2 regions of the Mesorhizobium sp. UC74_2 genome follow, and region 2 is predicted to be linked to the other one. Evidence: predicted binding sites of a transcription regulator. Region 2 holds the regulator's gene; the other holds the start of a gene.
The links. The regulator LexA, encoded in region 2, represses DNA repair genes until DNA is damaged. The targets are predictions, from matches to a motif close to TGTTCNNNNTGTGTTCNG.
Positions count from the first base shown of each region.

Region 1: the regulator LexA is predicted to act here: its motif matches at 1,381-1,398, upstream of ACFJIU_RS26375 (DNA recombination protein RmuC).

Region 1 is NZ_CP170562.1:5,414,433-5,417,640, reverse strand. It holds gene ACFJIU_RS26380 (GFA family protein) at 1-64, shown strand, start outside; gene ACFJIU_RS26375 (DNA recombination protein RmuC) at 89-1,348, opposite strand; gene def (peptide deformylase) at 1,451-1,981, shown strand; gene fmt (methionyl-tRNA formyltransferase) at 1,996-2,931, shown strand; partial or broken gene ACFJIU_RS26360 (GNAT family N-acetyltransferase) at 2,928-3,208, shown strand, end outside.
Region 2 is NZ_CP170562.1:2,163,583-2,166,790, reverse strand. It holds gene ACFJIU_RS10540 (LysR family transcriptional regulator) at 1-658, shown strand, start outside; gene lexA (transcriptional repressor LexA) at 853-1,575, shown strand; gene ACFJIU_RS10530 (ComEC/Rec2 family competence protein) at 1,602-3,208, opposite strand, start outside.

The DNA of each region.
Region 1 (3,208 bases), 3.0 Mb from region 2:
CGGATCGGCGCTGCGCTGGCTGCCGCATTTCGAGAGCGTAGAGACGACGATCGAGGCGCAATGAGCGCCGGCATGCGGCCAGGAACGATCAGGCGTCGTCGGGATCGACCACGCGGAGCCTGAGCTGCCCGGTCTTGGAGTCTGCGCTCCGTGGCGCGGACCCGTTTTTGGCTTGCCCGGCCGCCGTTTCGTCGGCGCTTTCCGTTCCCCCGAATTCCAGCGCCTCGATCTTCTGGCCGCGCTTGGTGACCTTGGAAGAGGAAACGAGGATATCGTCGATATCCTTCGAGGCCTGGCCAAAATGGGTCTGCAGCTTGCGGACCCTTTCATCGAGGCGCGAGACGTCCTCCATCAGCCGGATCACTTCGCCCTGGATCAGGTGAGCCTGTTCGCGCATGCGCGCATCCTTCAGGATCGCCTGGATGACCTGGATCGACAGCATCAGCAGTGACGGCGAGACGATGACGACGCGGGCGCGATGGGCACGCTGCACCAGCGCCTCGAAATTTTCGTGGATCTCGGCGAACACCGATTCCGAGGGCACGAACATGAATGCGGTATCCTGGGTCTCGCCCTGGATAAGATATTTCTCGGCGATGTCGCGGATGTGCACCTCGATATCGCGCCGGAACGCCTGCGCTGCCACCTTCTGCAGCTCGGGGCTTTCGGCGGCGCGGATGGCGTTCCAGGCCTCGAGCGGAAACTTGGCGTCGACCACCAGCGATGGCGCGGCGTTCGGCATTTTCACCAGGCAATCCGGCCGGCTGCCATTGGTAAGTGTTGCCTGGAATTCGTACGAGCCGTGCGGCAGTCCGTCGGCAACGATCGCCTCCATGCGAGATTGACCGAAGGCGCCGCGCGTCTGCTTGTTGGAGAGGATCGCCTGCAACTGCACCACCTGTCCGGCAAGTGACTGGATATTGCCTTGCGCGGTGTCGATCACGGCCAGTCGCTCCTGCAGCCTCGCAAGGCTTTCATGCGTCGACTTCGTCTGCTCGGTCATCGTCTGACCGATACGGCCGGTCATCGCGTCGAGCCTCTGGCCGATTGACTGCGTCAGTTCGGCCTGGCGCGCGCCGAATACCTCCGCCAGAGCCCCCATGCGGCCCTGCATTTCGGCCTGGCTTTGCAGGATGCCGGCCATGCGGGCTTCGGCGTCACGGGCGTGATCTGCCGCTTCGGCCGCGGCGATGCTGCGCGCCTTGGCAGCGCGCCACAAGGCGACGATCAGCGCCAGGAACAGGACAAGGACGAGAAACACGACGAAACCCAGCACCTGGCCCAGCGTGACTGTGGTCGCACCGAGCCGGGCTACAGGTTCGGAAAGGATGGAACTGAGGTCGTTCATCCGACCAGCATAAACGATTCTTGCGACAGGAGAAGATCAAACCATGAACATGCTGACGGCAGTGCGGTTGACGCTTTCCCTGCAAGGTTTTAGGTGAGCGATATGTCGATCAAGCCGCTCATCATTCTTCCCGATCCCGTCCTGCGCCAGGTTTCGAAGCCGGTCGAGCGCATCGACGAACCGTTGCTCAAGCTGGCCGATGACATGCTGGAGACAATGTACGACGCTCCGGGCATCGGTCTGGCCGCGATCCAGATCGGGGAGCCTCTACGCATGCTGGTGATCGATCTCGCCAAGGAAGGCGAGCCGCCTGCTCCGCATGTCTTCATCAATCCGGACGTTCTCGAAAGCGGTTCCGAGCGCTCGGTCTATGAGGAAGGTTGCCTGTCCATCCCCGACTATTATGCCGAGGTCGAGCGGCCGGCCACCGTCCGGGTCCGTTACCTGGATCGCGACGGCCGCCTGCAGGAGATCGAAGCCGATGGGCTGATGGCCACCTGCCTGCAGCACGAGATCGATCACCTGAACGGTGTGCTGTTCATCGACCACATCTCGAAGCTGAAGCGCGATATGGTGGTCAAGAAATTCAAGAAGCTTGCCCGCGACAAGGCGCCGAGCCGCCTGGTGGGCTGACCCGGGACACATTCATGGCGCTTCGCGTGGTCTTCATGGGCACGCCTGATTTTTCGGTCGCGACGTTGCGTGCGCTGGCCGGGGCCGGGCATGACATTGTTGCCGTCTATACCCAGCCACCGCGTGCCGCCGGCCGGCGCGGCCTGGAATTGACGCCTTCGCCGGTGCAGCGTGAGGCTGAGCGGCTCGGCATAGCCGTGCATACGCCAGTCTCGCTGAAGGATGAGGCCGAACAGGTCGCGTTTCGGGCTCTGGACGCCGATGTTGCCGTTGTTGTCGCTTATGGTCTGCTGCTGCCAAAGCCCGTCCTCGATGCGCCGCGCCTTGGCTGCCTCAACGGTCACGCCTCGCTTTTGCCACGTTGGCGTGGTGCAGCACCGATCCAGCGTGCCATCATGGCCGGCGATGCCGAAACCGGCATGATGGTCATGAAGATGGAACAGGGGCTGGATACCGGTCCGGTCGGATTGGTTGAAAAACTGGCGATCGATCCCGATATGACGGCCGGCGAACTGCATGACCGACTGATGGTGGCGGGCGCCGGACTGATGGTCGAGGCCTTGTCACGGCTGGAGGCGGGCACGTTGAGCTTTGTGGAACAGGCCGCCAAGGGCGTGACCTATGCCGCGAAGATCGATAAGACGGAGACCCGGATCGACTGGACCCGTCCCGCGGATGTGGTCCACAATCATGTTCGCGGCATTTCGCCTTTCCCCGGCGGATGGTGCGAGGCCACGATCGGCGGCCGTGTCGAACGACTGAAGTTGCTTCGTTCGACTGTAGTCGATGGCATGGGGGAACCGGGAGGAATTCTCGACGACCGGCTGACGGTCGCCTGTGGGTCAGGCGCGGTCAGGCTGGTCGAGGTGCAGCGTGCGGGTGGCAAGCCCGTTACCGCACAGGAGTTCCTGCGCGGCGCAAAGTTGGAAGAAGGAATGAAACTGTCATGAGCATGATGTCGATACGCGCGGCGACGCCGCGGGATCGCGAGGCGATCCGCCTCGTTGAAGAACATGCTTTCGGCCAGCAGACCGAAGCTGGTCTCGTCGATGCGATTGTCACCGAAGGCGATGCCGTCCTGGAACTGGTTGCTGAAGAAGAGGGCCAGGTTGTCGGCCATATCCTGTTCTCGCGCCTCTATGTCGAGAACGGTGGCAGGCAGTTCCCTGCGGTGGCGCTTGCGCCGCTTGCGGTCGAGCCGGATTTCCACGGCACGGGCATCGGTGG
Region 2 (3,208 bases):
ACAAGCGCAGATCCAGCTTTCGAGATCGCAGGCGAGCCCTCGAGGACAGCTTCGCGTCTCTCTCCCGCTCGCGGGCATGCTGTTGATGCCCACTATATCGGCCTTCATGGAACAATATCCGGATATCAATCTCGACCTTGATTTTACAGACCGGCTGGTCGACGTCATCGAAGAGGGCTTTGACGCGGTGATCCGCACCGGAGACATCCGGGACACGCGCCTGATAAGCCGCAAACTCGGTACTTTTCGGCACAAACTCGTCGCGGCACCGAAATATCTCGCCGAACATGGCACGCCCAGAGTGCCGGAGGACCTGCTCAAGCACCGCTGTCTCCACCATCGTTATGCGAATTCGGGGCGGCTCGAGCCCTGGCCCCTCGTGCGCAGCGGTTGTGACCTGAAACTCGATCTTCCCGTGACCACCGTTGCCAGCACGCTGGAGCCGCTGATCTACCTCGCCGAACGGTCCTTCGGTATCACCTGTCTGCCGCCGTTCGCCGTGTCTGCAGAATTGGCCGAAGGCAAGTTGGTACCGCTGCTGACGGATTATCTCGGCGAAACGGGTACGTTTCGAATATTGTGGCCGACAAATCGCCATCTCTCGCCCAAAGTACGGGTTTTCGTGGACTACATGGCTGAGAATCTATTTGCCGAGTAAGGGTAGGGCAGCATCCTTCGGCCGGCTCTGCGACGGGAGATATGGCAACAGAGAACGGCCTGGCTTCTTGCTAGGCTGAACAAAGCGTCAACAAATTCATTAAACTTTAAATGGTTGCGGAACACAAATGGAACAGATAGTGTTTGTTCCGGGTTTGTTTTTCTGATTCCGGTTCCGTTCCACGGAGGGTGGCGATGCTGACACGCAAGCAACATGAGCTCTTGCTCTTCATCCATGAGCGGCTGAAGGAAAGCGGAATCCCCCCTTCTTTCGACGAAATGAAAGAGGCGCTGGACCTGGCCTCCAAGTCAGGAATCCACAGGCTAATAACTGCTCTGGAGGAACGTGGCTTCATCCGCCGATTGCCGAACCGGGCTCGCGCGCTGGAAGTGCTGCGGTTGCCGGATTCGATTGCTCCCGGCCTTAACGCAGCCAGGAAATTTTCTCCGGCGGTCATCCAGGGCAGCCTGGGGCGTTCTGTACCCAAGGAGCCGCAACGCCTGCAGGCGCCTAGCAATGACGACGACGTCGCAGCTTCCGTTTCCATCCCCGTGATGGGACGCATCGCTGCCGGTGTACCGATCGACGCGATCCAGCACCGCACCCATTCGATTTCCGTACCGCCGGACATGATTTCGGGAGGCGAGCACTACGCCCTGGAAGTCAAAGGCGACTCCATGATCGAAGCCGGCATTTTCGATGGCGATACGGTCATCATCCGCAATGCCAATTCGGCCAATCCCGGCGAGATCGTCGTGGCATTGGTCGATGAGGAAGAGGCGACGCTCAAGCGTTTCCGTCGCAAGGGTGCCTCGATTGCGTTGGAAGCAGCCAATCCTGCCTATGAAACACGAATCTTTGGACCGGATCGGGTCAAGGTACAGGGTAAACTGGTCGGATTGATCCGTCGCTATTAGACCGGACACCCTACAAATTTAGCCGACTACAGATTGCCGGAAACAGACTTTCCGGGAAATTGTGTGTCTGAATGGGCGGGGTGGTTTGAGTTCGACGGTTTGGGCTTGGATTTAGGCGTTTTTTCAAGACGAGGCGGCAATCCCCTCGCCTCGCGCGTAAATTCCCGCTGGACATGCCAGGGTCGATCTTTGGCATCGATCGCGAACGAGATATTAGCCGGCTTATCTGGCGAGGAATCGAAGCGCACCGCAGCACTGCCGACGCGGGCCAGATCCTGCTTGGTGACGACCACCACAGTCGGATCGTTGCAGGGGTCTGGTGCGGTCGCATCGTCGATCACAATGAGTGCCGCGACTCCGCAAGCCGATCTGGCTGCATCGATGCGAGCGGTCGTCACCACGACAGCACCCGATGGATGGCGAGCGAAGCACAGCTGGCGTGTGCACAGGAATGGCGTGCCAAGCGGCATGTCGAGTGCATTTTCTACAGTCAGTTCGACGTCACTCGAAACATCTTCTGGCAAGACCGTCGTCTCTACGTTGAGCGCCCGGCGCCAGTTGTCGAGCGTGAAGGGATTGGGTCGTGCCCGGCTGACAGCGAGTTTGTCATCGCCGACTGGCAGGGCAACGAGCCGTGCGTCCTCCGAGATCAACACATCGGGCGTTTCTACATTGCCCATCGCTGTCAGACCGGCCAGCACAAATGGCAATGCCAGCAAACGTAGCCATGTCGTCGCCATCGCACCGATGGCAAGCGCCACGGCAATGAAGAGCACCGATTGCGTCGAGACAAGGCCAACCCCGTCAACCGGGGAGCGCTGCGAAATCCAGTCCGCGATCACCATCATCACCGTCAGTCCCTTGCCCATCGCATAGAGAAACGGTCCATCGGCGCCAAACGGCATGGCAATCGCGCTGAGAACGGCAGCCAGCATGACAAACGAAACCACTGGCATCACCGCCAGGTTGGCGAACAAACTCAGGGGTGAGACCCGCTGGAAATGCCAGACCGCGAACAGCGCCGTGGCAAGGCCGGCGATGATCGAGGTTGCTGCCATGCCAGCAACCGCAATCAGCGACTTGTGCGCGAGAAAGCCGGTGAACGAGCGTGCCAGCGGTGCCGGGGTAGGCATGACTTCACGCCGTTGCGCCCAAGCCGCATACGCGCCGATCAAGGCGGCAGTCGCGGCGAACGACATCTGGAAAGACGGACCGACCACTTCATGCGGCGCGGTCAGGATCACGATCATCGCCGAGATTGCCAGGTTGCGCATCGACAGCGCCGCTCGGTCGAACAGTACCGCAATCAGCATCACCGACAGCATGATGAAACTACGCTCCGCCGCGACCACCACCCCGGAGATCGCGAGATATGCGGAAATCGAACAAATGGCTGCGAACGCAGCATATTTCTTGACCGGCCGGCGCGCTGAGAAATCCGGAAACAACGCGAAAGCGCCGCGCAGCAGTAACATCACGGTTCCTGCGACGAGTGCCATGTGCAGGCCGGATATCGAGATGATGTGATAGATACCCGTCCTTCGCATGGCTTCGTTGACGGAGTCCGGAATGCCGGCGCGCACCCCGACAATCAGTGCCGCGGCGATCTCGCCCTCAGGCCCACCAATCGAAG